4 regions of the Shinella yambaruensis genome follow, and region 2 is predicted to be linked to each of the others. Evidence: predicted binding sites of a transcription regulator. Region 2 holds the regulator's gene; each other region holds the start of a gene.
What was found. The regulator PhoB, encoded in region 2, activates phosphate uptake and scavenging genes when phosphate is short. The targets are predictions, from matches to a motif close to TGTCATNNANCTGTCAT.
Positions count from the first base shown of each region.

Region 1: WMC41_RS08065 (DUF47 domain-containing protein) is a predicted target of PhoB. The motif match lies at 1,852-1,868, and genes of this name have one in related genera.
Region 3: WMC41_RS10440 (LTA synthase family protein) is a predicted target of PhoB. The motif match lies at 1,133-1,149, and genes of this name have one in related genera.
Region 4: phnF (phosphonate metabolism transcriptional regulator PhnF) is a predicted target of PhoB. The motif match lies at 2,135-2,151, and genes of this name have one in related genera.

Region 1 is NZ_CP150638.1:1,631,536-1,639,368, forward strand. Features, by position in the region: gene WMC41_RS08055 (hypothetical protein) at 1-103, shown strand, start outside; gene WMC41_RS08060 (inorganic phosphate transporter) at 176-1,183, opposite strand; gene WMC41_RS08065 (DUF47 domain-containing protein) at 1,183-1,827, opposite strand; gene WMC41_RS08070 (hypothetical protein) at 1,943-2,521, opposite strand; gene WMC41_RS08075 (TrkH family potassium uptake protein) at 2,602-4,056, opposite strand; gene ilvA (threonine ammonia-lyase) at 4,317-5,564, shown strand; gene WMC41_RS08085 (HlyU family transcriptional regulator) at 5,680-5,994, shown strand; gene WMC41_RS08090 (GGDEF domain-containing protein) at 6,148-7,395, shown strand; gene WMC41_RS08095 (Lrp/AsnC family transcriptional regulator) at 7,432-7,833, opposite strand, start outside.
Region 2 is NZ_CP150638.1:126,481-134,313, forward strand. Features, by position in the region: gene pstA (phosphate ABC transporter permease PstA) at 1-686, shown strand, start outside; gene pstB (phosphate ABC transporter ATP-binding protein PstB) at 700-1,515, shown strand; gene phoU (phosphate signaling complex protein PhoU) at 1,570-2,298, shown strand; gene phoB (phosphate regulon transcriptional regulator PhoB) at 2,318-3,001, shown strand; gene WMC41_RS00695 (GcrA family cell cycle regulator) at 3,148-3,678, opposite strand; gene WMC41_RS00700 (aspartate aminotransferase family protein) at 4,102-5,292, shown strand; gene argF (ornithine carbamoyltransferase) at 5,320-6,231, shown strand; gene WMC41_RS00710 (Hsp33 family molecular chaperone) at 6,592-7,584, shown strand; gene apaG (Co2+/Mg2+ efflux protein ApaG) at 7,769-7,833, opposite strand, start outside.
Region 3 is NZ_CP150638.1:2,107,084-2,114,916, forward strand. Features, by position in the region: gene WMC41_RS10435 (NAD+ synthase) at 1-871, opposite strand, end outside; gene WMC41_RS10440 (LTA synthase family protein) at 1,185-3,113, shown strand; gene WMC41_RS10445 (L,D-transpeptidase family protein) at 3,226-5,100, opposite strand; gene fumC (class II fumarate hydratase) at 5,573-7,021, shown strand; gene WMC41_RS10455 (GGDEF domain-containing protein) at 7,189-7,833, shown strand, end outside.
Region 4 is NZ_CP150639.1:627,690-635,522, forward strand. Features, by position in the region: gene WMC41_RS25295 (ABC transporter ATP-binding protein) at 1-142, shown strand, start outside; gene WMC41_RS25300 (pseudoazurin) at 139-591, shown strand; gene WMC41_RS25305 (class I SAM-dependent methyltransferase) at 591-1,400, shown strand; gene phnF (phosphonate metabolism transcriptional regulator PhnF) at 1,345-2,100, opposite strand; gene phnG (phosphonate C-P lyase system protein PhnG) at 2,220-2,690, shown strand; gene phnH (phosphonate C-P lyase system protein PhnH) at 2,690-3,298, shown strand; gene WMC41_RS25325 (carbon-phosphorus lyase complex subunit PhnI) at 3,303-4,403, shown strand; gene WMC41_RS25330 (alpha-D-ribose 1-methylphosphonate 5-phosphate C-P-lyase PhnJ) at 4,400-5,284, shown strand; gene phnK (phosphonate C-P lyase system protein PhnK) at 5,484-6,260, shown strand; gene phnL (phosphonate C-P lyase system protein PhnL) at 6,326-7,033, shown strand; gene WMC41_RS25345 (DapH/DapD/GlmU-related protein) at 7,030-7,644, shown strand; gene phnC (phosphonate ABC transporter ATP-binding protein) at 7,808-7,833, shown strand, end outside.

The DNA.
Region 1 (7,833 bases), 1.5 Mb from region 2:
CTTTGCCATTGAGGATGCCTCGGATGCGGCGGGCGCCGATGCGTTCCACTTCGCAGCGGCGCACGATCTGGGCCAGCCGGTCCACGCATCTGATCTTTTCTGATCCGTAATTGAAAACGGCATGACCGGAACGGCGGGAGCGGCAACGCTTCCGCCGTTTCCGTTTGGGCTCGCCTCAGCCGGTGACGGCGTTGATGGCGAGGAAGAAGAGGGCGGAGATCGCGGCGGCGGACGGCAGCGTGATGATCCAGGCCCAGACGATGTTGCCGGCGATGCCCCAGCGCACGGCAGTGACGCGGCGCGCGGCGCCGACACCGATGATCGCGCCGGTGATCGTGTGCGTGGTCGAGACCGGGATGCCGAGCCAGGTGGCGGCGAAGAGGGTGATCGCTCCGCCCGTCTCCGCGCAGAACCCCTGCATCGGGTTGAGGCGGGTGATCTTGGAGCCCATCGTATGGACGATGCGCCAGCCGCCCATCAGGGTGCCCAGCGCCATCGCCGCCTGGCAGGTGATGACCACCCAGAAGGGCACGTGGAATTCGTTGCCGAGATAGCCCTGCGAGAACAGCAGCACGGCGATGATGCCCATGGTCTTCTGCGCGTCGTTGCCGCCATGGCCGAGCGAATAGAGCGAGGCCGAGATGAACTGCATGACGCGGAAGGTGCGGTCGACGGCGAACGGCGTCTGGCGCACGAAGAGCCAGGAGACCGTGAGCACGAGGATGAGGGCCAGCAGGAAGCCGATGGCGGGCGACAGGAAGATGGCGCTCGCCGTCTTGATGAGGCCGCTCCAGACGACCGCGTCGAAGCCTGTCTTGGCAAGGCCCGCGCCCACGAGGCCGCCGATGAGGGCGTGCGAGGAGGATGAGGGGATGCCGAAGATCCAGGTGACGACGTTCCAGATGATCGCGCCCATCAGCGCCGCGAAGATGACGAGCGGGCTGACGATGCCGGGATCGATGATGCCCTTGCCGAGCGTCTCGGCGACATGCAGGCCGAAGAACAGGAAGGCGATGAAGTTGAAGAATGCCGCCCACATGACGGCATATTGCGGGCGCAGCACGCGCGTCGAGACGATCGTGGCGATCGAGTTCGCCGCGTCGTGCAGGCCGTTCAGGAAATCGAACAGCAGCGCGATGCCGACGAGGCCGACGAGCAGCGGAAAGGCGAGGGTGGCGTCCATCAGACGTTCTCGATCACGATACCGCTGATTTCATTGGCAACGTCCTCGAAGCGGTCGACGACCTTCTCGAGCTCGCCATAGATCTCGCTGCCGATGATATAGGCCATCGGGTCGGTCTTGCCGTATTGCCTGAAGAGGTCCTTGAGGCCCTGGTCGTGCAGCTCGTCCGAGCGGCCCTCGACGCGGGTTACCTCTTCGGCGATCGTGCTGAGGCGGCCGGCATGCACGCCCACCTTGTCGAGCAGCGGAATGGCCTCGGCGATAAGATGGGCGGCCTTGACGACCGCTTCGCCCATTTCCTGCATGCCGGGCTGGAAGCTCGTCTGCTCGTAGAGGCGGATGGTCTTGACCGTCTTGTGCATCATGTCGATGGCGTCGTCCATCGACTGGATCAGGTCCTTGATGTCGCCACGGTCGAAGGGCGTGATGAAGCTGCGGCGCACGGCGAGCAGCACCTCGCGGGTGATGTCGTCGGCCTTGTCTTCCAGTTCGACGATGCGGTTGCAGTGTCTTTCCATGTCCGGCCCGCCGGCAAGGAGCGACTGCAGGGCTTCGGCGGCGCCGACGACGGTGCGGGAATGCTGCTCGAAGAGATCGAAGAAACGGTCCTCGCGCGGCATGAGTTTGCGAAACAGCGAAAGCATGGGTGCCCCTTACGTGGCTGGGGTTGTCATGCGGCTGTCATAATTGACCGTCAATCCTCTGGAAAGCGCCGATTCCGGCTTGTCACAATTCTCTGCGTGCCTGTGGAAAAGTCGGTCAGGGAACGATCTTGAAGGGCTGCTCGCTGATCGCGACCGCGCCGCTTGCGGCATCGCGGAAGCGGTAGCGCAGCACATAGTCGCCGACCGGCGGGCCGCTGAGATTGAGCGTCAGTTTGGCGAAGACCTCCTGGTTGCGCACGCTGCCCTTGAAGTCGAAGGAGCCGAAGGCCTTCTGCTCGGCGAGCACCGTGCCCTTCGGATCGAGCAGTTCCAGGTCGACGGTGAAATGCGATTCGAGCAGGCCCCCGTCGGCCGGCCGCCAGGTGAGGCCGACCGGCTCGACATAGGAGATCAGCGCCTCGCCGGCCTTGAAGCTGGCTTCCGGTCGCACCGCATACATGCCGTAGCCCTCCGGCGCGGCCGAAACGAAGACGGCCTTGCCGATCGAGAAGGGCAGGGTGGCTGCGAAGGCCCCGAAGGCATCGCGGATCGTGTTGTGCGCGCCGACCGTGTCGCCGGCCGCGGCCTGTTCCTCCGCCTTCTTCGCCGCATCCGCGAGGGGACCGGCAAGGGCGAGCGTGGGTGCGAGCGCGGCGACAAAGGTCATGCGCAACAGGGACTTCGACACGAACATTCCGTCTTCCTCCAGCCGGTTGGCGGCAGGATGCGAAGAAGCATGGCAACAGTCAAGAACGCCCGCAGGTCGTCGCGCGATCAGTTCTTCCAGAAGAGCGGCGTCAGGATGACGAGCACGGTCAGGATTTCGAGGCGGCCGAGCAGCATCAGGAAGGAGAGCACGTAGAGCGCCGCATCGTGGAAGACCGCGAACGTGCCGGCCGGGCCGATCGCCTGCGTGATGCCGGGGCCGACATTCGACAGCGAGGTGGCGGCCGCCGAGACGGCCGTCAGGACGTCATAGCCCATCAGCCCCAGCACGATCGCCCCTACCGCGGAGAGCGCCACATAGGTGATGAAGAACAGGAAGACGCCGCGCTGGAAATCGGCGTCGACCGTCATCGGGCCGTAGCGGACGGCATGAATGCCGTCCGGATAGATCAGGCGGTAGAGGCCGGTGCGGATGAAGTTGAAGAGGATGATCAGGCGATAGGCCTTCAGGCCGCCGGAAGTGGAGCCTGAACAGCCGCCCATGAAGGTGGCGACGAAGGCGAGCGCCACGATGAAATGGCCCCATTGCGTATAGTCGTCGCTGGCAAAGCCGGTCGTCGAGAGAATGGAGGCGACCGTGAAGAAGGAGTGGGCAAGCGCCTCGTGGAAGCTGACACCATTCTCCAGCCGCTGGAATATGCTGGCCGCGAGCGCGAAGAGCACGAGATAGCCGAGGAAGACGCGGATCTGCGGATCGCGCCAGGCATCGATGCGTCCGCGCACGACGAAGAGGATGAGCAGCGAGAAGGGCAGGCTGGAAAGCGTCATGAAGAAGGTGGCGGCCCACAGCAGCGGCAGGCTCTTGAAATAGCCGAAGGAGGCGTCGTGCGTCGAAAGCCCGCCGGTCGCGACCGTCGACATGGCGTGGTTCAGCGCGTCGAAGCGGTTCATGCCGAGCGCGGCATAGATCACGGCGCACAGCAGGGTGATGCCGATATAGAGGGCGAGGAAGGCGCGGGTGTAGCTTGCGATGCGGGCGAAGGGCTTGTCGGCCGTGTCCGAGGATTCCAGCTTGAAGAAGGACATGCCGCCGACGCGCAGATACGGCATGATGAAGAGGCCGAGCGCGAGGATGCCGATGCCGCCGAGCCAGTGCAGCAGCGAGCGCCACATCAGCACGCCGGGCGGCGCATGGTCGAGGCCGACGATGACGGTGGAGCCGGTCGTGCTGATCGCCGAGACCGATTCGAAGAAGGCCTGCGCGAAGGTGAGGTCCAGCGAGGACAGCCAGAGCGGGATGGCGCCGATGATGCTGCCGGAAAGCCAGAGCATGTTGACGACCAGAAAGCCCATGCGCTTGTTGAACGGCGGCGGGCCGGCGCGCGTGGCCGCGGCGGTGGTGAGCGAGAGACCGCCGGTCATGAAGGCGGAGAGAAAGAAAACCTCCGAATCGGGGTGGCCGTAATAGACGTCGATGAGTGCCGGGATCAGCATCGCCACGGAAAGGTAGATCCCGCTGATCGCTGCGATGTTGATGGCTGATCGGAAGATGGTGGCGTTCAAGTTCTGGTCTCGAAGAGGCCATGGTGGCCAGGGCGGGTGGTAACCGTCGCGTCGATATGCCATAGCCTTTGCATCGTCCAAACTCAAGGATGGCGCGGCGGCGCGGTCCATCCGGTTCGGGCGGGTTCTGCTTCGTGGGCCCCGCGGCCGCGGGGCGTCGGAAAGGTTTGAAGAATGACCGGCTTTCCCTGCCTCTGTCCTCTCCCGAAGGCAAGACACGCAGCATTTTGAACCCAATCCTATCGAACACGGACCAGAGCATGACATCCGACGTCGACACGGCCATGGAGGCCCTGCGCGGACTCTTCCCCGAAACGCCGCTCCAGCTGAACGAACACCTTTCCGCCCGCTACGGCGCGGAGATCTACCTCAAGCGCGAGGACCTCTCGCCGGTGCGCTCCTACAAGATCCGGGGGGCGTTCAACTTCTTCCGCAAGGTTCTCGCCGACGATGCCGGTGCGCGCAGCTTCGTCTGCGCCTCGGCCGGCAACCACGCGCAGGGCTTTGCCTTCGTCTGCCGCCATTTCGGCGTGCCGGGCGTGGTCTTCATGCCGGTGACGACGCCGCAGCAGAAGATCGACAAGACGCGCATGTTCGGCGGCGACTTCGTGACGATCAAGCTCATCGGCGACTTCTTCGACCAGTGCTACAAGGCCGCGCGCGACCATGCGGAGGCGACCGGCGCGCTGATGGTGCCGCCCTTCGACCATGCCGATATCATCGAGGGGCAGGCGACGGTGGCCGCGGAATTCGTCGCGCAGCTGCCCGATGGCAGGCTGCCGGACCTCGTGGTGCTGCCGGTCGGCGGCGGCGGCCTTGCCTCCGGCATCACCGGCTATCTCGACGGCAGGATCGGCCCGTCGAGCTTTGTCTTCTGCGAGCCGGCCGGCGCGCCGAGCCTGCGGCGCAGCCTCGAAAGCGGAACCGTGGTGACACTCGACCAGGTTGACAATTTCGTCGACGGTGCCGCGGTCGGCCAGATCGGGGCGCTGAACTTCGCCGCGCTCAGCCGCTTTTCCGCCGACCAGGTGATGCTGCTGTCGGAAAACGCGATCTGCGTGACGATGATCGACATGCTGAACGTCGAGGGCGTGGTGCTGGAGCCGGCCGGCGCGCTGTCGCTGACGGCGCTGGACGCGCTGGGCCGGGAGGCGCTGGAGGGCAAGACGGTCGTCGCCGTGGTTTCCGGCGGCAATTTCGATTTCGAGCGCCTGCCCGACGTCAAGGAGCGGGCCATGCGGCATGCGGGGCTGAAGAAGTACTTCATCCTGCGCCTTGCCCAGCGCCCCGGCGCGCTGCGCGATTTCCTCAACCTGCTCGGCCCGGACGACGACATCGCCCGCTTCGAATATCTCAAAAAATCCGCCCGTAACTTCGGTTCGATCCTCATCGGCATCGAGACCAGGGCGCCGGAGAATTTCGCCGCGCTGAAGAAGGCCTTCGACGGCGCGGGCCTGCGCTACCAGGACATCACGGAAAACGAGATTCTGGCCAATCTCGTGATCTAGCGTTCCGCATCCGCCTGCCGCGGCCTTCTGCCGAAGGGTGGAAGGGCGCGGCCAGGAGGCGAGTATCCACAGCTCTCCCCTTGGAGGCTGCCGCGGCCTGTGTTAGCAATCGGCCATGGCATCGTTCTTTTCAAAACTCTTCGGTCGCGGCGGCGACTCGGCAGCTCCGGCGAAAGTCGCGGAGGAAACCGAGGCCTACAACGACCTCACCCTCGTCGCGGCCCCCATTGCGGAAGGCGGGCAGTACCGCCTTGCCGGCAGGATCGAGAAGCGGGATGGTGAGCGGGTGCTGACCCGCAGCTTCATCCGCGCCGATCTCTTCTCCTCGCGGGACGATACGGTCGCCTCCACCTTCCGCAAGGCCAGGCAGATTGTCGACCAGCACGGTGCCTCGCTCTTCGGCGACGGCGTGGAAAACCGGCAGGTCTGAACGTCGCCGGGCGGATTTTCGTCCACCGTTGTGAAAAATCGCAAGGAAGCGCTGGAGAACCGGCGCGATTGCCTGTATCCGCGGGAAAACGACTTGTTGCGACTCTCGCGCCGGGTTTAGCTGGCGGGCAGTCGAGGATGCTGCGGACCGCCCATGGGTATTGAAAACCTGATCCTGCTTCTCATCGAGGCCGGGTTCTACTTCGTCTTCATGGTGGGCCTCCTGCACCTGCGCCATCAGTTGGGCATCGGCGTCTTCATCGCCGCGCTCGGCGTGATGCATTTTCTTGAGACCTATCTTGCGGCGGTCTTCTACATCGAATTGCCCTTCGGCGTCATCTCGCCGGGCTCCTCGGTGCTGTTTTCCGGCAAGCTGATGATGATCCTCCTGCTCTATGTGAAGGAGGACGCGGCGGTGGTGCGCGCGCCGATCTACGGCCTGCTTGCGGGCAACTTCCTGACGGTCGGCCTCGGCTTCTTCCTGCGCCATCACCAGACGATCGGCGTGGTGCCGGGACGCATCGCCGATCTCGCCTTCATCGACGAGATGGGCTGGCTGATGCTCTGGGGCACGACGCTGCTCTATCTCGATTCGCTGGTGATCATCCTGCTCTACGAGCGGCTCGGGCGGGTCTTCAGGAAGAGCACGGCCATGCGGTTCTTCGTCTCGGGCGTTGCCGTGCTCACCTTCGACCAGATCGGTTTCTTCGCCGCGCTGCATTTCCTCAACGGTGCGCCGCCGGAGGTCTTCTGGGGCGGCTGGATCGCCAAGATGATGGCGGCGAGCGCCTATGCGGTGCTGATCACCATCTATCTGCATTATTCCCGCATCTCGGCGATTCCCGTCTCGCCACGGCCGATATCGGATATCTTCGCCGACCTCACCTTCCGCGAGCGCTACGAGGACCTGCTTGACCGCTCCGGCCGCGATGCGCTGACGGGGGTCTATGATCGCAGCCGCCTGGAGTTCGAGGCGCCGCGCATCCTGTCCGCCATGCTGGCGGAGGGCAAGCCGATGGCGCTGATGATCATCGATGCCGATCATTTCAAGCAGGTCAACGACCGCTTCGGCCATCTTGCCGGCGATGGCGTGCTGAAGGAGACAGCCGCCTGCCTGCAGCGGGCGCTGCGCGCCGGCGACCGCCTGTTCCGCTTCGGCGGCGAGGAGTTCGTGGTGATCTGCGAGGACATGCCCCCGGCGGTCGGTGCCGATCGTGCGGAAATGCTGCGCCGGACCGTCGAGGCCGAAATCCGCCGGCCGGACGGCGTGACGGTGACGGTCAGCATCGGGGTCGCCAACAGCTACAGCGACGGCACGACGCTGAACGCGCTGCTTTCGGCCGCCGATGCCCGGCTCTATGCCGCGAAGAATGCCGGCCGCAACCGGGTCGTTTCAAGCTAAGGCAGATTTGCCCGGAATGGCCTGAAACGGAATGACCTAGACCCCGATATTCGGCCGGTCGATGATCTCGCGCAGCGCGAAGCTCGAATTGATCTTCACCACGTGGGGCAGCGCCGACAGCCAGTCGCGGTGGATGCGCTCGTAGTCCTCCAGGTCCTTGGCGGCGACGCGCAGGATGTAGTCGTATTCGCCCGACATCAGGTAGCAGACCAGCACATTGGGGCAGAGTTTCACCGCCGCCTCGAATTCCGCGAGCGTCTTGGCGAACTGGCCGGACAGCGAGATGTGCACGATGGCGATCATCTTGTAGTCGAGCGCCTTGGGCGAGATGCGGGCGTGATAACCTGTGACGGTGCCGGATTTTTCGAGGATGTCGAGACGGCGCGAGCAGGCCGAGGGCGACAGGCCGACGCGCTCGGCAAGCTCCGCGTTGGAAAT
Region 2 (7,833 bases):
CGGAAGCCGCCGGCGTCGGCGTCGCGGCCATCGGCTCGCTCTACATGATGCTGATCGTGCTCGTGCTCTCGCTGCCGATCGGCGTCGCCGCCTCGATCTATCTCGAAGAGTTCGCCCCGAAGAACCGCTTCACCGACCTTATCGAGGTGAACATCAACAACCTCGCCGCGGTGCCCTCCATCGTCTACGGTCTTCTCGGCCTTGCCGTCTTCGTCAACTTCGCGGGCTTCCCTCGCTCGGCGGCCCTCGTCGGCGGCCTGGTGCTGACCCTCATGACGCTGCCGACGATCATCATCGCGACCCGCGCCGCGCTGAAGGCCGTACCGCCGTCGATCCGCTCGGCGGCCCTCGGCCTCGGCGCCTCGAAGATGCAGACCGTGTTCCACCATGTGCTGCCGCTCGCCATGCCGGGCATCCTGACGGGCACGATCATCGGCCTTGCCCATGCGCTCGGCGAAACCGCGCCGCTGCTGCTCATCGGCATGGTCGCCTTCGTCGCCGATGTGCCGGCAACGCCGATGGATCCGGCGACGGCCCTTCCGGTGCAGATCTACATGTGGGCGAACGAGGCGGAGCGCGCCTTCGTGGAGCGCACGTCCGGGGCCATCATCGTGCTCCTCATCTTCCTCATCCTCATGAATGTTGGCGCTATCCTGTTGCGCCGCCGTTTCGAACGGCGCTGGTAGAAGGACCGGTCTTATGAACATGATGTCAGAAGCAGCAGTCGAGAAAGCGCTGGACAAGAAAATGAACGACATTTCCTACAAGATGATCGGCAAGGACGTCTCGGTCTATTACGGCGACAAGCGCGCCCTCTACGACGTCAACCTGAACGTCCGCGAGAACACCGTGACCGCGCTCATCGGCCCGTCGGGCTGCGGCAAGTCGACCTTCCTGCGCACGCTGAACCGCATGAACGACACGATCGACGGCTGCCGCGTCACCGGCCGCATCACGCTCGACACGGACGATATCTACGATCCGGCGATCGACGTCGTGGAACTGCGCGCCCGCGTCGGCATGGTCTTCCAGAAGCCGAATCCCTTCCCGAAGTCGATCTACGAGAACGTCGCCTACGGGCCGCGCATCCATGGTCTTGCCAAGTCGAAGGTCGATCTCGACGCCATCGTCGAGCGGAGCCTGCAGAAGGCTGGCCTGTGGAACGAGGTGAAGGACCGCCTGCAAGAGGGTGGCACCGGCCTCTCCGGCGGCCAGCAGCAGCGCCTGTGCATCGCCAGAGCCGTCGCCGTCAGCCCCGAAGTCATCCTGATGGACGAGCCCTGCTCGGCGCTCGATCCGATCGCGACCGCCAAGGTCGAGGAGCTGATCCACGAGCTGCGCGCCAACTTCACCATCGTCATCGTGACGCACTCGATGCAGCAGGCGGCCCGCGTCTCGCAGCGCACCGCCATGTTCCACCTCGGCAACCTCGTCGAGGAGAACGACACCGACAAGATGTTCACCAATCCGGATGACCAGCGCACGCAGGACTACATCATGGGCCGCTTCGGCTGACGGCTAACGGCTGACGCTGAACCCCTGAACCCCGAGTGCATTAAGGACAAAGCCATGTCATCGAGCCATATCGTCTCCATCTACGACGAAGAACTGAAATACCTTTCCCGCCGCATCTCCGAAATGGGCGGCACGGCCGAGCAGATGGTGGCCGATTCCGTCCGAGCGCTCGTCACGACGGATGCCGCGCTGGCCCAGAAGGTCATCTCCGAGGACGTCATCCTCGACACCGCCGAACGCCAGATCAACGACAAGGCGATCGTCACCATCGCCAAGCGCCAGCCGATGGCGGCGGACCTGCGCGAGATCATGGGGGCGATCCGCATCGCCGCCGAGCTGGAGCGCGTCGGCGACCTCGGCAAGAACACCGCCAAGCGCGTCATCGCCGTCCAGAGCTCCGGCATGCCGCGCAAGCTGGCCCGCGGCCTCGAGCACCTCGCCGAGCTCGCGCTGATGCAGCTCAAGGAAGTGCTCGACGTCTACGCCACCCGCTCGATCGAGAAGGCCAAGGCCATCCGCGAGCGCGACGACGAGATCGATGCGATCTATACCTCGTTGTTCCGCGAGCTCCTCACCTACATGATGGAAGACCCGCGCAACATCACGCCCTGCACGCATCTCCTGTTCTGCGCCAAGAACATCGAGCGCATCGGCGACCATGCGACCAACATCGCCGAAACCATCTACTACATGGCGACCGGCTCGCAGCCGGAGGGCGAGCGTCCTAAGGACGATACCTCGACCTCCGTCGTCGCGGCCGGCGTCGCCGACGCGTCCGAGTAAAGAGAGCAGGATTCGCTTCATGGTGCCCAGAATTGCCGTCGTGGAAGACGAGGAGGCTCTCAGCGTCCTCCTGCGTTACAATCTGGAAGCGGAAGGTTTCGAGGTCGATACGATCCTCTCCGGTGACGAGGCCGAGATGCGCTTGCAGGAGCGCATGCCGGACCTCCTCATCCTCGACTGGATGCTGCCCGGCGTCTCCGGCATCGAACTGTGCCGGCGCCTGCGCCAGCGTCCGGAAACCGAGCGCCTGCCGATCATCATGCTGACGGCGCGCGGCGAGGAGAGCGAGCGCGTGCGCGGCCTTGCCACCGGCGCGGACGACTATGTGGTCAAGCCCTTCTCGACGCCGGAACTCGTCGCCCGCGTGCGGGCGATGCTGCGCCGGGCCAAGCCCGAGGTTGTCTCGACGGTGCTGCGTTGCGGCGACATCGAGCTCGACCGCGAGACACACCGCGTCCACCGCCGCACCCGCGAGGTCCGCCTCGGCCCGACGGAGTTCCGTCTCCTGGAATTCCTGATGACCTCGCCCGGCCGCGTCTTCTCGCGCTCGCAGCTTCTCGATGGCGTCTGGGGCCACGACATCTATGTCGACGAACGCACCGTCGACGTGCATGTGGGGCGCCTGCGCAAGGCGCTCAACTTCGCCAACATGCAGGACGTCATCCGCACCGTGCGCGGCGCGGGCTATTCACTGGAGGCCTGAGCGAACGGGATTCCTCCCAAGGACGGAAATGGGCCCTCAGGGGCCTGTTTGCGTTTGTGCGGGGCCGGCGGATGAGGGGCTATCCTGCGCCGCAAACGAAAACGGACCCTTTCGGGCCCGCATCGCATGTCCTGCCGTGGGAAACGTTACCGCATCCGCCGGCGCTCGGCCGAGGGCTGGTAGGCGAGGCGCTGGTGGTAGGTGCAGTAGGGCGAGTTGTCCGGGGACTCGTTGCCGCAGAAGTGGAAGTCGTCGTTGAGCGGGTCGCCGATCGGCCATTTGCAGGTGCGTTCGGTGAGCTGGGTCAGCTCCAGCCGGCGCGACATCGGCACGACCACGTTGTTGCCGTTGGCCGGAACCGGGAGCTGCTCGGCCTGCGTCTCGAAATCGATCTCTTCCTTGGGGATGGTGTTGCCGGCCGGCCGGGCGACGGCACGGGTGGTGACCGGACGGGCCGTGAAATTCGACGGGCGCGGCGTCGCCGGGGCCGGGCGCTTCGGGCGTGCCGCGGCCTGCGTGCCGCCGGCCTTGGCGCGGCCGGGCAGGTTCAGCCGGTGCACCTTGCCGATGACTGCGTTGCGGCTGACGCCGCCGAGCTGCGCCGCGATCTGGCTCGCGCTCAAGCCCTCGCTCCAGAGTTTCTTGAGTTTCTCGACGCGCTCGTCTGTCCAGTTCATGTTTTCGTCTCCGCTCGGCGCCCAGGATGCGGGAATCCCTCGTCGTGTTCCGGACGGGTCCGGAACCTGAACGCCCTAACTCTTTTGGTGACTAGTTCCGCCGCATGCAGTCTAGTAATTGGTCTTCAACCTAGAGACCGGTGGACTCTGTGACAAGAGTCGCCGGAATCCGGGCGAATCGATTTCGGAGTTTTCCCCAACTTGCTGGTCGGGTGTGACTCGATAGAGACACCTTCCGTGCGTGCCGCGAATCCTCACCTTGCGGGATGTTCAGCGCCATTTCGGGCGCGATTTTGTTGACATCCCAATGGGAAATGCCGATAGTGCGGCATGCCGCCGAAAGGCGGCTTTTGGTTTTTCTGAAGCCCGGAAAAGTCAAGCCGCATTCCTGTTTTTCCGCATCTCTTTTCGGAGGATCCGTGCATGGCCGATGTCGCGCCGCTCTATGAAACCTATATGCGTGCGCCGCTCAGGTTCACGCGCGGGGAGGGCGTGTGGCTGATCACCGAGGATGGCGAGCGATATCTCGATTTTGCCGCCGGCGTCGCCGTCAATTCGCTGGGCCATGCACATCCCCATCTCGTCGCCGCGCTGAAGGACCAGGCCGACAAGGTCTGGCACCTGTCGAACCTCTACGAGGTTCCGGGCCAGGAAAGCCTTGGCCGCCGGCTGACGGAGGCAACCTTCGCCGACAAGGTGTTCTTCACCAATTCGGGCGCCGAGGCGCTGGAATGTGCGATCAAGACGGCGCGGCGCTACCATTTCGCCAAGGGTCATGCCGGCAAGTACCACATCATCACCTTCGAAGGCGCCTTCCACGGCCGCACGATCGCGACGATCGCCGCCGGCGGTCAGGAGAAGTATATCGAGGGCTTCGGCCCCAAGGCGCCGGGCTTCCTCAAGGTTCCCTTCGGCGATATCGCGGCCGTCAAGGATGCGATCACCGAGGAAACGGCGGGCATCCTGATCGAGCCGGTGCAGGGCGAGGGCGGGCTGCGCCCGGTGTCGAAGGAGTTCATGCAGGAGCTGCGCCAGCTCTGCGACGAATACGGCCTGCTGCTCATCCTGGATGAGGTGCAGACCGGTGTCGGCCGCACGGGGCGCCTCTTCGCCCATGAATGGGCAGGGGTCACGCCCGACATCATGGCGATCGCCAAGGGCATCGGCGGCGGCTTCCCGCTCGGCGCGTGCCTTGCCACGAACGAGGCGGCGGCCGGCATGGTCGCCGGCACGCACGGCTCCACCTATGGCGGCAACCCGCTCGCCATGGCCGTCGGCAATGCCGTGCTCGACGTGGTGCTGGAAGACGGTTTCCTCGAGCATGTGCGCGACGTCGCGCTCGTCTTCCGCCAGGGGCTGGCCGCGCTGAAGGACCGTTTCCCCGACGTCATCGAGGACATTCGCGGCGAGGGCCTGATGCTCGGCATCAAGGCGAAGATCCCGGTCGCCGACCTGCTGAAGGGCGTGCGGGCGGAAAACCTGCTGGCCGTGCCGGCGGGCGACAACGTACTGCGGCTGCTGCCGCCATTGACCGTGACCGCCGAAGAGGCGCGCGAGGGGCTTGCCCGCATCGAGCGGGCGGCGGAAAAGCTGACGGCCGCCAAGGCCGCGTAAGCAGCGAACGGACAGACAGGACATATCATGGCCAAGCATTTTCTCGACCTTTCCGCCGTTTCGGAAAGCGATCTCCGCGTCATCATGGACGATGCGCACACGCGCAAGGCCGCCAGCAAGGCCGGCACCGAAGCCAAGCCGCTCGCCGGCAAGATGCTCGCGATGATCTTCGAGAAGCCTTCCACCCGCACGCGCGTCTCCTTCGACGTCGGCATGCGCCAGCTCGGCGGCGAGACGCTGTTCCTGTCGGGCACGGAAATGCAGCTCGGCCGCGCCGAGACGATCGGCGACACGGCCAAGGTCCTCTCGCGCTATGTCGATGCCATCATGATCCGCACGACGGACCATGCCCGCCTGCTGGAGCTTGCCGAGCACGCCACCGTGCCCGTCATCAACGCCCTGACCGACCTGACGCATCCCTGCCAGATCATGGCCGACATCATGACCTTCGAGGAGCATCGCGGCTCCACCAGGGGCAAGACCTTCGCCTGGACGGGCGACGGCAACAATGTGCTGCATTCCTTCGTCGAGGGGTCCGCCCGCTTCGGCTACAAGATGAAGATGGCCGTGCCGATGGGCTCGGAGCCCGACGACAAGATCCTGAATTGGGCGCGCGACAACGGCGGCGACATCTTGCTCGGGCATGATCCGGAGGCGATCGTCGATGGTGTCGATCTCATCGTCACGGACTGCTGGGTCTCGATGAACCAGGAGCACCGCGCCCGCGGCCACAACATCTTCCAGCCCTACCAGGTCAACAAGCAGCTGATGGCGCGCGCTAACAAGGATGCGCTCTTCATGCACTGCCTGCCCGCCCACCGCGGCGAGGAAGTGACCGACGAGGTGATCGACGGCCCGCAATCCGTGGTCTTCGACGAGGCGGAGAACCGTCTCCACGCGCAGAAGTCGATCCTCGCCTGGTGCTTCGGGGCCGTCTGACGCCGACCTTGAAAAGCGCCCCCGGCAACACGATCTAGGGGCCATCACGGAGCGCCGCGAGGCGCCTGGTTTGCTGATAAGCATCGCCCACTCTCTGTCGTCATCCTCGGGCTTGACCCGGGGATCCACACGGCACCCGCGGCCGTGGATGGTCGGGTCAGACCCGACCGTGACGGAGGAGAGGTTTGCGGACGTTATCAGCAGTCCGGGCGCCGCAAGGCGCTTTCTCTGGCGCATGCCCGTCCGGTATGGAATGATCGGGTAGGAGCGAGCGCGGTATCACGGTAGAACGCCTGTCGGAAGCAGGCCGGGCCCATGGCCTCGGCGGCGCCGAAGCGTGCAAGGAGCAGAATGATGATGATGGCGGAAAATGCCCTGAAACTCGGTGAACCCGGCTTTGCCGGCGATGATCATGTCCTGCCGTTCCAGGTGGAGGGTCTCGACGTGCGCGGCCGCGCCGTGCAGCTCGGCCCGATGCTCGACGGCATTCTCGGCCGGCACGACTATCCCGCGCCCGTTGCCCGGCTGCTCGCCGAGGCGATCACGCTGACCGTGCTGCTCGGCACCTCGCTGAAGTTCGAGGGCAAGCTGATCGTCCAGACCAAGGGCGACGGCCCCGTCGACCTGCTGGTGGCCGATTTCGCCGCGCCGGAGAACGTGCGCGCCTATGCTCGCTTCGACCAGGCCGCGCTCGACGCCGCGATTTCGGTCGGCGCGACGGAGCCGCACGAGCTTCTGGGCAAGGGCATCCTCGCCTTCACCATCGACCAGGGCGCCCATACCCAGCGCTACCAGGGCATCGTGCCGCTCGACGGCCATACGCTGGAAGAGATCGCCGGCGTCTATTTCCGCCAGTCGGAGCAGATCCCGACCAAGGTGCGCCTCGGCGTCGCCGAGCTCTACGACCGCGATGCCGCCGGCAAGGCGCGCCATCGCTGGCGTGCGGGCGGCATGGTCGCGCAGTTCCTGCCGCAGGCGCCGGAGCGCATGCGCCAGGCGGACCTTCCGGGCGGCGACGGCGAGGAAGCCGGCCACAAGATCGCCGATGATGACAACTGGGCCGAAGCCAAAGCCATGGTCGAGACGATCGATGCCGACGAGCTGACGGATCCCAATGTCGGCACCGAACGGCTCCTGTTCCGCCTCTTCCACGAGCGGGGCGTGCGCGTCTACCAGCCGCAGCAGGTCTTCGACCGCTGCTCCTGTTCGCGCGAGAAGCTGAAGGGCGTTCTTTCCGGTCTCAGCGCGGAGGAGATCGCGCACACGGCGGACGACAAGGGCGAGATCGCGGTCACCTGCGAGTTCTGCTCGACGACCTACCGCTTCGAGGCGGCGGAAGTCCTGCCGCAGTAGGGACGCTCGCCCCTCATCCGGCTGCCGCCACCTTCTCCCCGCAAGCGGGGAGAAGGGAAGGATGCGAAGTTTCATCCTTTATTCACGGTCTTGATTTCAGGAAAACAAGGCGGCTTGGTCCCTTCTCCCCGCCTGCGGGGAGAAGGTGGCCGGCAGGCCGGATGAGGGGCGATCTTCTCCGCGCCTAGTTCAGCGTGCGCGCCTGCCCCGGCGTATCCAGCGAAAAGGCCGGTATCGCCACATCGAACG
Region 3 (7,833 bases), 2.0 Mb from region 2:
AGCCGTTCTTGTTGACGTAGTCGCGAAAGCCGAGCAGGCACGCACGGTAGTCCGCTTCCTCCTTCTCGGGAATGCGCGACGTCGGCCCGCCGTCGCAGACCCAGCCGTCCGCACGCTTCTTCCAGGTGGTCAGCGCGATCGTCTCCTCGAACTGGCTCATCTGGAAGGCGAGCGACTTGTCGGCGTTGAAGGCGAAGCTGGCGCCGTCGAAGACCAGCTCGTCCTGGCCGCCGAGCTGGTTGGCGTAGATGAGCGGCAGGCCGGTCTCGATGACCTGCTTCAGGGCGACCTGGTGGCGGATGTCGACCTTGCCGCGATAGTAGGGCGAGCCGTTCGGCGACAGCAGGATTTCCGCGCCGCTCTCGGCCAGCGTCTCGCAGACGCCGAGATCGCCCCAGATGTCCTCGCAGATCGGGATGCCGAGGCGCACGCCGCGGAAATTGACAGGACCCGGCATCGCGCCCTGGTCGAAGACGCGCTTTTCGTCGAATTCGCCGTAGTTCGGCAGGTCCACCTTGTCGCGCACCGCGATCACCTTGCCGCCGTCGATGACGGCGACCGCGTTGTAGCGCCCCGTCTCGTCCTGCCTTGGAAAGCCGATGATGACGCCGGGGCCGCCCCTGGCGGTATCGGCAGCGAGATCGTCGACGGCGCGCCGGCAGGCCTTCAGGAAGGCGGGCTTCAGCACGAGGTCTTCCGGCGGATAGCCGGAGATGAAGAGTTCGGTCAGGAGCAGCAGGTCGGCGCCCTGCCGGGCGGCGTCCTCGCGGGCGGCGCGCGCCTTGGCGAGGTTTCCGGCGACGTCGCCGACGGTCGGGTTCAATTGCGCAACCGCGATGCGCAGCGTCGCCCTGCCCTGATCTGAGGTCATGTCTTGATCGGAAGTCATGTCTGCGGACCCATCTCCTGCTGGTGCCCGAGCCTGCGGCCGCGCGTCGCTGTCGCACTCTCGAACGGTCGACAAGCTCTTTAGAGCATGACGGGCGTTTTGGGAATGAAGGGCGGAACCTTTGCCGGCGCTTTCGGCGGAAATGTCCGGTTTTCAAGGGGTTCGGCGCGCCACCGCAGCCCTGCGACGCAGGAACCAAAACAGGGGAAGAACGTTGCAGAAAACGTTCATCTCCTGTTCAAGATGACAACCGTATGACAGATACACGAAACTTTCATGAAATCTGGAGACGGCCTTGGCCCTGCTCACCTCCGCCACCGTGGCGATCAATGCAAACGAAGAGATCGCCGCCGAGGCAGGCTTCTTCGCGCGTCACGCCAAGGCGCTCGCCGTCCTGCGTTCGCTTGCCGTTTCCGGGCTTCTCGCGCTCCTCACCGTCGTCGTCGTCGAATTCGTCACGCGCGGCTCGCTCGACCAGACATGGAGTTATTTCACCAATCCCGGACAGCCGGCCTGGACGACGACCGGCGTCTTCTTCCTGCTCTACCTCGCCATCGACGCACTGATCGGCCGCCAGCACAAGGCCGTCCTGCTCGTCTCGCCGCTCGTCGTGCTGATGGGCGTGATCTCCCAGCAGAAGCAGGTCTTCCTCACCGATCCGCTCTATCCGACGGACCTGCTCTTCGGCCGCCAGATCCTGGAGCTGATGCCGGTGCTGGTGCAGGACCGGCCGTGGACGGCCGCCCTTCTCGCGCTCGCCGTCCTCGCCTCGGTCGTCGGCCTCGTCAGCCTCTGGGTCTTCGCCTGGCGCCGTTTCCGGCCGCTGACGAAGAAGGAGCGCCTGACGCGGCTTGCCGTCGCGCTGCCGCTTCTGGCCGGCTTCGTCTCCGTCATGGACTACAACGAGTTCTCCTGGGTCCGCGACCGGCTGAAGGTCTTCCCGATCATGTGGGACCAGGCGGAGAACTATCGCCACAACGGCTTCGTCATGGCGTTCGCCATCAACCTGCCGATGGCCAACGTGCAGACTCCTGCCGGCTACATGACCGAGGCGATCGACAAGATCCCGTCAAAGCCCATGCCGGTCGGCACGAGCCACCGCGGCAAGCCTGACGTCATCGTCGTCATGAGCGAATCGCTGTGGGACCCGACACGCCTTGAAAGCGTGAAGCTCTCGGCCGACCCGATGCCGGTGATCCGCGAGAACCAGGGCGGCGGCGTCTTCTCCCCGGAATTCGGCGGGCTGACCGCCAATGTCGAGTTCGAGGCGCTGACGGGCTTTTCCAACGCCTTCCTGCCGATGGGCTCGATCCCCTACCAGCAATATGTGCGCAAGCCGATCCCTTCGCTCGCCACCTTCTTCCGGGCGGAAGGCTATACCGCGCGCGCCATCCACCCGTTCTCCGGCTGGTTCTGGAACCGCACGAGCGTCTACAAGGCCTTCGGCTTCGAGACCTTCAAGGACGTCGAGAAGATGCCTCCGCTGGAAAAGCGCGGCAACTTCACCTCCGACGAGGCGCTGACGAAGGAGCTCATCCGCCAGGCGGACATGCAGGATGACCCGTTCTTCTTCTTCACCGTCACCCTGCAGGGCCACGGCCCCTATGACGACGGCCGCTACGCGAAGACCGACATCAAGGTCGACGGCAGGCTCGACGCCCGCGACAACCGCATGCTGGCAAGCTACGCCCAGGGCGTCAAGGAAGCCGACAGCAGCCTGAAGATGCTGATGGACTGGGCGAAGGAACGCGACCGCGAGACGATCATCGTCGTCTTCGGCGACCATCTTCCGCCGCTCAACACGGTCTACAGGAATTCCGGCTACATGAAGGGCATCACCGCCTCGCGCAAGGGGTCTCCCGAGCAGATGAAGAAGGAGCACGAGACCCCGCTCGTCATCTGGTCGAACAAATCCGGCGCGCAAAAGGAGATCGGCACGATCAGCCCGGCCTTCCTGTCCTACTACATCCTCAAGGAAGCCGGCTTCGAGCATCCCTACTACACCGGCTTCCTCGGCGCGGTGCACGACAAGCTGCGCGTCATCGACCGCTACATGCTGATCGACGCCAAGGGCAACGGCACGGCCGGCTGGGCGCGCAAGAAGACGATCGACCCGCTGGTGCGCGACTTCCGCTTCCTGCAGCACGACATCATGTTCGGCAAGCAGTACGGTCTCGAGCGCTTCTTCAATTCCCATGCGGAGCTGATGGCGGCAGGCTCCTGATTTCCCGGCCAATCGGCTTTCAGGACGATCGCTGAACGAAAGAGGCGCCCGAAGAGGGCGCCTCGCATTCCATTCCCGGGAAGGATCCGCTGAGTTGAAGCGGAGGGCTCGGTCAGCCCTCCGCCTGCCGCGCCTTCTGCGTGGCGGCAAAGGCCTTGCGCATGTAGCTGTCGCGGTCATAAACGTCGTCGAAATACTCGACCACGCCGTCCTTGTTCGGCCAGGCGGTGAAATAGGCGATGTAGATCGGGATATCCGCCTTGACGTTCAGCGCCTTGTTGCGGCCGGCAGCGATTTCCTTGCCGACCTCCGCCTCGCTGATGCCCAGCACGGCGGCCGCCATCTTGCGGGGCTCGGCAAGGCGCACGCAGCCATGGCTCAACGCCCGCATGTCCCTCTTGAAGAAGCTCTTCGACGGCGTGTCGTGCATGTAGATGGCATGGCTGTTCGGGAACAGGATCTTCAGTTCCCCCAGCGCATTGTCGCCGCTCGGCGGCTGGCGAACGGAAACGCCGGCGGTCGATCCGTACCAGTTGACCGAGGACGAGGCCACCGCGCGGCCGCCGACGGCAACCTCGTAGCCCATGCGGTCGAGATAGGACGGATCGTTCCGGAGCTTCGGCAGCATCTCGTTGATGATGATCGACTGCGGCACGCCCCAATAGGGGTTCACCTCGACGGTCTGCACCTTGTCCTCGAAGAAATAGGTCTGGTTCGATTTCGAGCCGACCACCGTGCGCATCGAGAACTTCTCCGCGCCGTCCTCATGGTAATAGACCTGGAAGGCCGGCTGGTTGATGAAGACGTGGCGGACGCCGAGATCGACCGGCAGCCAGCGCGCCTGTTCCAGCGCCACTTCCAGCTTGGCGATCTTGTCGGCGACCGAATCGCCGCCCGTGAGCTTGCGGATCGATGCCTTGCCGACGACGCCGTCCGGCTTCAGCCCGTTCTCCTTCTGGAAGGCCTCGACGAGCGCGACCAACTCGGGCGTGTATTCCGGCGTGTCCTTGTAGGTGGCGATGGCAAGCGAATGATCGGTCTTCAGCGCATCCGAGCCGTGCTTGACGATGCCCTTGACGACATTGGCAAGCTCCGGGTTGCTCTGGCCCGGCTTCAGCAGCGTGTCCTCGGCGATGACGACGCGGTCCTCGCCCGACGTCTCGGCCCTCAGCTTGGCGAGCTCCGCCTTCAGCGCCCGGAAATCGCCGCTCGCCGGCGAGCGGCTTTCGAGATAGCCCCTGACATTGCTGCTCATCGCCACGTTCTTCAGCGCCGCGACGAGGTTGACCTCCTTGCGCTTGAAGTCGTGGTAGCCGGAAATCCGGTTCGGATCGATGCGGCCGCGCACGGCGTCCTGCACATAGGTGGCGACGGCGGCGGAAAGGCCGACCTCGAAGGCGGCGAGCTCGCTGTAGCGCGCATTCATGGCGGCGCCGTCGAAGCTTTCCGCCGGAATCTTGACCGCATAGTCCCAGGGGTCGAGGCCCACGGACGCCGCATCGGCCAGCACCGCGATGGCGGTCTTCGCCTTGTCGTTGATGCCGGTGCCGTCGATCCAGACGAATTTCCTCTGCGTGCCGTAGAAGGTCTCGACCGCCTTGGCGGCATCCGGCGTCGCACGCACGTCGACGGTGGAGAAGGCGGCGCGCACGCCCGCATCGCCGGCCGGCGCGACATCGGCCGAAATGGAGCTGGTGACGACCGGGTCGGCGAGCGTATCGACGGCGACGCGCTTCAGGGCGTCCGCCTTGTAGGTGTAGTAGCGCGGGCCGGTGACGCGCGGCAGCGGCTTTGCCGCCTGCTTCGTCTCGGCGCCGGGCAGCGCCACGCCGGTCGTGACGCCGGGGAGCGGCTCGGCCTTCTGCTTCTTCTTGCCGTTCAGCCATTCCATGACGGTAAGGGCGTTGGCGGGTGTCGCATGGAGCGAAATGGTGGCGCAGGAGAGAGCCAGCGTGGCGGCCAGCATGGCAGTCTTGGTAAGCTTCATCTGTATTCCATTCCCCGAATGAACCGTACGTCACGGTCTCTGGCGGCGCCCGAACCAGCAGGCCGGTAAGTTATAGGAAAGGATGGTTGATGAAAAGGAAACGCCCCTTCCCGCCCTCTCCGCAAAACCTCACGAATCCGTGACGCCTGACCTGGCAAGCCAGACGGATGAGGCCCCGTAAAAATTTGAATTGCCGGCGATTTTTTCCGCGGGAAGCGCAAATCCCCGAGGACGCGCCCGGAGCGCGAAAAAAACGAGCGGACGATTGTGATGGAAAAGGCACAGCGCCGGAAGCCCCGGCCGGGCCTGCCGGCGACCGCGCGCCGGCCTAATCGATTTTAACCGAAAGTCTCGTCCCGCACGGTCATTCCGCCCCTTGCAACCCCGTCGCAGATGGGCCAGAGATTTGCGCGATTTTTTCGCGCCAGCGCGGGGCCTTGGGGGCACGCGCGTGCCCGGCCTGCCGCCTCCCATGCGGCGGCATCGCCGGCGGCTCACCGAAGCGCATGGGTATTTAGCGGGAAGCACAATGACATCGACGCGCACGGAAACGGATACATTCGGCCCCATCGAAGTGGAGAACAGCCGCTATTGGGGCGCGCAGGCCCAGCGCTCGCTCGGCAACTTCAAGATCGGCTGGGAAAAGCAGCCGCTGTCGGTCGTGCGTGCGCTCGGCATCGTCAAGCAGGCCGCCGCCCGCGCCAACATGGAGCTGAACCGCCTCGACCCCGCCATCGGCAAGGCGATCACGGAAGCGGCCCAGGAAGTCATCGACGGCAAGCTGAACGATCATTTCCCGCTCGTCGTCTGGCAGACGGGCTCGGGCACCCAGTCGAACATGAACGCCAACGAGGTGATCTCCAACCGGGCGATCGAAATGCTCGGCGGCGTCATGGGCTCGAAGAAGCCGGTCCATCCGAACGACCACGTCAACATGAGCCAGTCGTCGAACGACACCTACCCGACGGCCATGCACATCGCCTGCGCCGAGCGCATCGTCCATGACCTGCTGCCGGCGCTGAAGCACCTGCATGCGGCCCTCGAAGCCAAGGTGAAGGCCTTCGACCATATCATCAAGATCGGCCGCACGCACACGCAGGACGCCACCCCGCTGACGCTCGGCCAGGAATTCTCCGGCTACGCCGCGCAGGTCGCCTCCTCCATCAAGCGCATCGAGATGACGCTGCCGGGCCTGTGCGAGCTCGCCCAGGGCGGCACGGCCGTCGGCACCGGCCTCAACGCCCCGGTCGGCTTCGCCGAAAAGGTCGCCGCGCACATCACCGCGATCACCGGCATCGACTTCAAGACCGCGCCGAACAAGTTCGAGGCGCTGGCCGCCCACGATTCCATGGTGTTCTCGCACGGCGCGATCAATGCGGCCGCCGCCGCGCTGTTCAAGATCGCCAACGACATCCGCTTCCTCGGCTCCGGCCCGCGCTCTGGCCTCGGCGAGCTGGCGCTGCCGGAAAACGAACCCGGCTCATCCATCATGCCCGGCAAGGTCAACCCGACCCAGTGCGAGGCCCTCACCCAGGTCTGCGCCCAGGTCTTCGGCAATCACGCCTCCCTCACCTTCGCCGGCAGCCAGGGCCATTTCGAGCTGAACGTCTTCAACCCGCTGATGGCCTATAACTTCCTGCAGTCCGTCCAGCTCCTCTCCGACGCCGCGATCTCCTTCACGGACAATTGCGTCGTGGGCATCGAGGCCCGCGAGGACAACATCAAGGCCGCGCTCGACCGTTCGCTGATGCTCGTCACCGCGCTCGCCCCGAAGATCGGCTACGACAACGCCGCCAAGATCGCCAAGACCGCGCACAAGAACGGCACCACGCTGCGCGAGGAAGCCGTGGGCGGCGGCTATGTCACGAACGAGGAATTCGACGCGGTTGTACGCCCGGAAAAAATGATTATGCCGGGTTGAGGCAGAATTTTCGAAAATTCTTCTACAAGGGCCGCAAATCATTGAATCTGCGGCCTTTTTTGATGTCCGCCTGCCGTTGCGGCACCTGCAACCGTTAATCATTCCCAAAGCATTTATGTCTAATTTTGCGGGTCGGGAGCCAACGAAGGAAATCAGGAGCAGCCGACATGAACACGGCCGTTGCGCAAAAGGTCCAGGTGCCGGATATCGCCGCGCAAGTGACCTATGCGATGCGCATAATGGGGGTCTCTCCCATCCCGCGGAACTACGAGCTGTTCTATGAGGCCTATATCGGTTCCAACCCCAAGCTGACGCGGGAGCTCGCCGCGCTCGGCAGCAAGGCCTCGCAGGAGGAGCTGGACGAGATCGGCGCCCAGTATTTCGGCCATCACCACGGCGCCACCGCCATCGACGGCGTGCACACGCGGATCGCCGGCGAGCTCGAGGGCCTGCTGCGCCTCCTCAAGCAGGAGCAGACCTCGCTCGAAAGCTACAACAAGCTGCTCGACGAGACCTTCGTGCGCATCAGCGGCAAGAGCGCCACCAGCGTCGACATCATCAAGAGCGTCATCGGCGTGCTGACGGAGGCGACCGGCGACACCATCAGCCAGGGCAAGGAGATGGTGCAGAACGTCGCGCAGAAGTCGATCGAGATGGACATCGTGCGCAAGGAACTCGACGAGTACAAGCGCATCGCCAACACGGATTCCCTGACGCAGCTTTCCAACCGCCGCGCCTTCGACGACAAGCTCTCCGCCATCTACAATTCGACCTTGTCGCGCAACGTCACCGCGCTGATCCTCGCCGATATC
Region 4 (7,833 bases), on a different replicon from region 2:
CAAGGTGCTGGAACCGCAGCGCCTCGCCGACGTCTTCGGCGTCACCGTCGATGTCGAACGCGACAGCGCCGGCGGCTGCTTCATCCGCTATCGCCGGCCGGAACCGCGGCCCGCCAAACTCAAGCTCGTTGCAGAGGCATGATGAAAACCCGTTTCCTCCTCGCTGCGGCCTTCGCCGCTTTCCTCCATGCCGCTCCCGCCGCCGCCGAAACGTTTCGCGTCGAGATGCGCAATCGCGGCGAACGGGGCTCCATGGTCTTCGAGCCGGATTTCCTGGCGATCAAGCCGGGCGACAGCGTCAAGTTCATCGCCACTCACAAGAGCCACAATGCCGCGAGTATCGAGGGCATGGTTCCCGAGGGCTATGCGGGCTTCAAGGGCAAGATCAACGAGGAGATCGAGGTGACCTTCGACCAGCCGGGTTACTACGGCATCAAATGCTCGCCGCATTTCGGCATGGGCATGGTCATGCTGGTCAAGGTCGGTGAAGCGGAGCTGACGGAGGCGATCCGCAAGGTCGAGGTGCCGGCCCGCGCTCGGCCGCGCTTCGATGACATCTTTGCCCGCATCGATGCCGGCGAGGGGCGGTGATGCACGGCCCCCGCGCCAACAGCCACCTCAAGGAGGACATTCGCGACTACTGGTCGCGGCGCTCCGAAACATTCGACCTTGCCTTCGGCCATCGTATTCCCGACGGGCCGGAATTCGACGCCTGGGCGGCGGCGATCCGCGAAAACCTCGGTCCTGAACCGCGCCGCGTGCTGGAGCTTGCTTGCGGCACGGGGGAGGTGACGCGTCTCCTTCTCTCCCTCGGCCATGAGGTGACGGCGCTCGATTTCTCCGAGGCGATGCTGGCGGTGGCGCGGAAAAAACATGCCGGGGCGAGGGGGCTTCGCTTCCTGCTCGCCGATGCGGAAAATCCGATGGAGCCGGACGAGAGCTACGATGCGATCGTCTGCCGCCATCTCGTCTGGACGCTGACGACGCCGGCCGAGGCCTTTGCGGAATGGCACCGCATGCTGAAGCCCGGCGGCACGCTTCTGTTCTTCGACGGCGACTGGGCCGCGCCGACCCGGCTCGGCCGGCTGGCGAGCCGGGCCATCGCCGTCATCGACAGGGTCGTCGGCGCCGATCCCCACTATGACGGGGCGATGAGCGCGCGCCATGCCGACATCATGGAGCGGCTGCCCTTCGGCGAGGGGTTGACCGTCGAGCGCGTGCTGCCGCTGCTGGCGGCGGCAGGATTCCGCGACATGACGATCGGCTCGCATGCGCCCATCGCAAAGGCCCAGCGCCGCACGGCGGACCTGCGCAACAGGCTGCGCACGCTGCTTTACCGCCGTTTCATCCTTTGCTGCCGGAAGCAGCCGCGTCCGGTTCCGGCTCCACCGTCAGCTTGACCCGGTCGGCGGCAAAGCGCGTGCGCGAGAACTGGATCGGAACGCCGTCGAGGTCGGTGTTGACCGCCGTCGCCACGAGGATGATCGCGCCGGGCGAGAGCTTCAGGTGGCGGATGTCGTCGCCTTCGGCATGGACGGCGGATATCTCGGTCGATCGGCGCACATAGTCGGACACGCCGAGCTCCTGGAAGGAGGCGGTGATGGAGCGCGTCCTGTTGTAGGCCGCGTCGATCCCGGTAAAGCGATCGGCCGGGAAATAGTGCGTCCCGCAGGAGACCGGGCGCCTGTCGGCGCTGTTCACCGTTTCAAGCCGCACGCAGGGGGCGCCGGGCGCAAGGCCGAGCGCCGCGGCGACGGCGGCGGGCGCGGCCTCCGTTGCGGCCGCGAGCAGCCGGCCTTCCAGATTGCGCGTCTGGTTGCCGAGGCCCTGCGAGAAGCGGGTGCGGCGGGAAATCGGGAAGCGCAGCCGGTCGCGCCGTTCGATGCGCGTGCCGATGCCCTGGATCGGCCGGACGATGCCCTCTTCCGCAAGCGCCGCCATGGCGCTGCGCACCGTGTGCCGGTTCACGCCGAAGCGGGCGGCCAGCGCCATTTCCGGCGGCATCATGCCGGTCTCGTCGAAGTCGCCATTGTTGATCGCCAGGCGCATGAGATCCGCGATCTGCCGCCAGAGCGCCACGCCCGATTGCCGTTCCACCATTTCCGCCCCCGCGAAACCCCTTGTCACATCACACTGTCACACCCTTGTCATTCCCGCCGATTAAGACGAAACTCAAGATGTTCGGTTGTCTAGATTAATAGACATTTGGAGATGAGGCAATGGCATCCATTCAGAAATCCGCCGAGACCGCCGAGGCGGGTGAACGGCAGACGGCGATGAGCCTGCTCGCGAAGGCGAGCCGGGCCGAATTGCAGGCGGCGTTCGACGCGCTCGACGACAAGCCGGCCGCCCAGCCCGTGCGCGGCCCGGAAACGGGGCTCGTCATGGTGCGCGGACGCATCGGCGGCGGTGGCGCGCCGTTCAATCTCGGCGAAGCGACGGTGACCCGCGCAAGCGTCCGCCTCGACGACGGCACGGTCGGCCACGGCCAGGCGCTCGGCACGGATGGCACGAAAGCGCGGCTCGCGGCGATCTTCGATGCGCTCTTCCAGCAGCCGGCCCGCAGGGCCGAGGTGGCGGCGCTGCTTGACGCCGTCGCCGCGCGCATCGCCGGCGAGGATGCGGAAAAGGCACGCCAGACGGCCGCCACGCGCGTCGATTTCTTCACCATGGTTCGCGGAGAGGACTGATGACATTGGATACGCTCGCCTTTGCCGGCGGTTTCAAGGAGCCGGTGTTCGAGGCGCAGGCCGCCTTCCGCACGCTGATGGACTGCATGGCCCGGCCGGGCACGATCGGCCGCATCGATGCGACCGTCGTGCCGCCCGCGCCGCTGAATGCGACGGCCGGCGCCATCGCGCTGACGCTCTGCGACCACGATACCGCCGTCTGGCTCACCCCGGCGCTTTCCCGTTCGGCGCTGCCGGGCTGGCTCGCCTTCAATGCCGGCGCGCCGGTGACCGAAGAGCGGCAGAACGCACGCTTCGCCTTCGTGGAAAAGGACGCCATGCTGCCCAATCCCAGCCTCTTCGCCCAGGGCACGCAGGAATATCCGGATCGTTCGACGACGCTCGTGGTCGAGATCGCTTCCTTCGAGGGCGGACGGCCGCTCGTGCTGAAGGGGCCGGGCATCCGCACCGAGGCGGAGATCGCGCCAGTGGGTCTTTCCGACATGTTCCCGCATTTCTGGTCGGAGAACCGGCAGAATTTTCCGCGCGGCGTCGATCTGATCCTTGTTGCGGGCGAAGAAATCCTCTGCCTGCCGCGCACCACCGTGCTTCGCGTGAAGGAGGCGTGAGACCATGTACGTTGCCGTCAAGGGTGGCGAAGCCGCCATCTCCAACGCCCACCGCCTTCTCGCCGACCGCCGTCGCGGTGACCGCTCGCTGCCGGCCATCGGCATCGAGCAGATCGTCGCCCAGCTCGGCCTCGCCGTCGACCGCGTGATGGCGGAAGCATCGCTCTATGACCGGGCGCTCGCGGCGCTCGCCGTCCGCCAGGCCCGTGGCGACATGATCGAGGCGATCTTCATCCTGCGCGCCTATCGCACCACGCTGCCGCGCTTCGGCTATTCGAAACCCGTGGAGACCGGCGATATGATCGTCGAGCGCCGCGTCTCGGCCACCTACAAGGATTTGCCGGGCGGCCAGCTCCTCGGGCCGACCTTCGACTATACGCACCGCCTGCTCGATCCCTCGCTTTTGACGGACGAAGCGGTGGAGGCGCCGCTGGAGCGCGAGGAGGCCGGCGAGCCGGTCATGCGCGTCTCCGACATCCTGGCCGGTGAAGGCCTCGTCGAGGATGACGGCAGCCTGCCGGACGGCCATGTCGCCGGCGACCTGACGCGCGAGCCGCTGGAATTCCCGATGGCGCGGGACCTGCGCCTGCAGGCGCTCGCCCGCGGCGACGAGGGCTTTCTGCTGGCGCTCGGCTATTCCACGCAGCGCGGTTATGCCCGCACCCATCCCTTCGTCGGCGAGGTGCGCATCGGCGAGGTCGAGGTGGAACTGGGCATGCCGGAACTCGGCTTTGCCGTCTCGCTCGGCCGCATCCAGGTGACGGAGTGCCAGATGATCGCCCAGTTCAAGGGTTCGGCGAAGAACCCGCCGCAGTTCACCCGCGGCTACGGCCTCGTCTTCGGCCAGAGCGAGCGCAAGGCCATGGCCATGTCGCTGGTCGACAGGGCGCTGCGCGCGGAGGAATTCGGCGAGGATATCGTCGCCCCGGCACAGGACGAGGAATTCGTCATCTCCCATTCCGACAACGTGCAGGCGACCGGCTTCGTCGAGCACCTGAAGCTGCCGCATTACGTGGATTTCCAGGCCGAACTCGATCTCGTGCGCCGCATGCGGCGCGAATACGAGGCCGCGCAGAACAACGATCTTCCGGAGGCCGCAGAATGAGCACCGCAGAGCTGGCGACCTACAATTTCGCCTATCTCGACGAACAGACGAAACGCATGATCCGCCGGGCGATCCTGAAGGCGATCGCCATTCCCGGCTACCAGGTGCCCTTCGCCTCGCGCGAAATGCCGATGCCCTATGGCTGGGGTACCGGCGGCGTGCAGGTGACGGCGGCGATCCTCGGGCCGAAGGATGTGCTGAAGGTCATCGACCAGGGGGCGGACGACACCACCAACGCCGTCTCCATCCGCGCCTTCTTCCAGAAGGTCGCCAATGTGGCGGTGACGACGAAGACGCGGGAGGCGACGATCATCCAGACGCGCCACCGCATTCCCGAGGAGAGGCTGACGGCCGGGCAGACGCTGGTCTACCAGGTGCCGATCCCCGAACCGCTGCGCTTCCTCGAGCCGCGCGAGACCGAGACGCGCAAGATGCACGCGCTGGAGGAATACGGCCTGATGCATGTCAAGCTCTACGAGGACATCGCCCGCAACGGCCATATCGCGACGACCTATGCCTATCCGGTGAAGGTGGAGGGCCGCTACGTGATGGACCCGTCGCCGACGCCGAAATTCGACAATCCGAAGATGCACATGTCGGAGGCGCTCCAGCTTTTCGGCGCGGGCCGCGAGAAGCGCATCTATGCCGTGCCGCCCCATACCGAGGTCGTCAGCCTCGATTTCGAGGACCATCCCTTCGAGATCCAGACCTTCGACAAGCCCTGTGCGCTATGCGGCGCCGAAAATGTCTATCTCGACGAGGTGGTGCTCGACGACAGGGGCGGGCGGATGTTCGTCTGCTCGGACACCGACCATTGCGAGGAACGGTGCTCCGCCGGCCATCGCGGCCACTTGGCCTATGACAAGGAGGCTGCGGAATGAGTAGCGCTCACCCCCCTCTGTCCTGCCGGACATCTCCCCCTCGAGGGGGGAGATCGGCAAGCGGCCGGAACTTTGCTCAAATCGAATCGCTGAAGATGGGCGGAACATCACTCCATCCAATCTCCCCCCTCGAGGGGGAGATGTCCGGCAGGACAAAAGAGGGGGGGGCCACGGCCTCTCGCACCACGGAGGCCACCCGATGACCGACACCCCCCTTCTCAAAGTCCGCGACATCTCGAAATTCTACGGCGCGCGCATCGGCTGCCGGAATGTCTCCTTCGATCTCTGGCCAGGCGAGGTGCTGGCGATCGTCGGCGAATCCGGCTCGGGCAAGACGACGCTGCTCAACTGCCTCGCCACCCGCCTGATGCCGACCTCTGGCTCCGTCGAATACCGCATGCGCGACGGCGGGATGCGCGACCTCTCCCGCATGAGCGAGGCCGAGCGCCGCTTCCTGATGCGCACGGACTGGGGCTTCGTGCACCAGAACCCGGCGGACGGGCTGCGCATGGCCGTCTCGGCCGGTGCCAATGTCGGCGAGCGGCTGATGGCCGTCGGCGAGCGCCACTATGGCAACATCCGCGAGACGGCGGGCAACTGGCTCGGCCGCGTCGAGATCAGCGTCGACCGCATCGACGACCAGCCGCGCGCCTTTTCCGGCGGCATGCGCCAGCGTCTGCAGATCGCCCGCAACCTCGTCACCGCACCGCGCCTCGTCTTCATGGACGAGCCGACGGGCGGCCTCGACGTCTCGGTGCAGGCGCGCCTGCTCGATCTCCTGCGCGGTCTCGTGCAGGACCTCGGTCTCTCGGCGATCATCGTCACGCACGACCTTGCCGTCGCGCGCCTGCTCTCGCACCGCATGATGGTGATGAAGGACGGCGTCGTCATCGAGCAGGGGCTGACCGACCGCGTGCTCGACGATCCGCGCGAAGCCTATACCCAACTCCTCGTCTCCTCGATCCTGCAGGTCTGAGAGCATGGACCCGGAAAGTGGCCGCCGGTTTTCGGACAGGACCATGCGTCGAAAGGAAAAATGACATGCCGACCCCTCTCGTTGTCTCCGAAGTGGCCAAGAGCTTCACCATGCATCTTCGCGACGGCATCCGCCTGCCGGTGGTCTCGAACGTCGCCTTCTCGGTGAAGGCCGGCGAATGCGTCGTGCTGGGCGGCCCGTCCGGCATCGGCAAGAGTTCGCTGTTGAAGATGGTCTACGGCAACTATGCCGTCGACAGCGGCCAGATCCTCGTCGACCACGAGGGCAGGCTGGTCGACCTCGCCACGGCCGATCCGCGCACGATCCTTGCCGTCCGGCGTGCGACGCTCGGCTATGTCAGCCAGTTCCTGCGCACCGTGCCGCGCGTCGCGGCCGTCGATGTCGTCGCCGAGCCGCTCACGGCCCGCGGCGTCGCGGCGGCCGAGGCGAAGGCGACGGCGGAAGCGATGCTCGCGCGGCTCAACCTGCCACGCGAACTCTGGCAACTGCCGCCCGCCACCTTCTCCGGCGGCGAGCAGCAGCGCGTCAACATCGCCCGCGGCTTCATCACCGATCACCGCATCCTGCTGCTCGACGAGCCGACCGCCTCGCTCGATGCGACGAACCGCGCCGTGGTCGTCGAGATGATCGCGGAGAAGAAGGCCGCCGGCGTGGCCCTTCTCGGCATCTTCCACGACGAGGACGTGCGCGAAAAGGTCGCCGACCGCATCGTCGACGTCTCCGCCTTCTCGCCGCGAAAGTCCGCGGCATGACGAGGCTGTCCGAAACGCCGCTGGTCCACCCGACGGCGAACGTCGCCGGCAGCATGCTCGGCCGTTACACCGAGATCGCCGAGCGTTGCCGCATCAGCGAGGCCGAGATCGGCGACTATTCCTATATCATGGAGGATGGCTCGGTCTGGTGCGCGACGATCGGCAAGTTTGCCAACATCGCCGCCTCGGTGCGCATCAACGCGACGAACCATCCGGTGTGGCGGGCGACGCTGCACCATTTCACCTATCGGGCCAACGACTATTGGCCCGATGCGGACCACGAGAGCGATTTCTTCGAATGGCGGCGCGCGCATCGCGTCACCATCGGCCATGACGTGTGGATCGGCCATGGATCGATCATCCTGCCGGGTGTCACGATCGGCAACGGCGCCGTCATCGGCTCGGGCGCGGTCGTCACGAAGGACGTCGAACCCTACATGATCGTCGGCGGGGTCGCGGCGAAACCGATCCGCGAACGTTTCTCCCGAAGCGTCGCGGAACGCATGGAAAAACTCGCCTGGTGGGACTGGGATCATGCCCGGCTGCGCACCGCCCTCGACGACTTTCGCAAACTTGACGCAGAAGCCTTTCTCGCCCGTCACGGTGGGTGAGGAGGCCCTTCCGATGCCGGAAATCCAGGCCTGTGGACTGTTATCTTTCCGACATGAAACTGACATTGCCCCTTCATCAACAGCGTTTAGAGCCAGTCCCGGAAACGACGAGACCCGGCCCCTGGCCCGGCCTCGATCCGACACGGGAAAAAAGGGATCCACCATGTTTCGACTGAAGAATGTCACCCG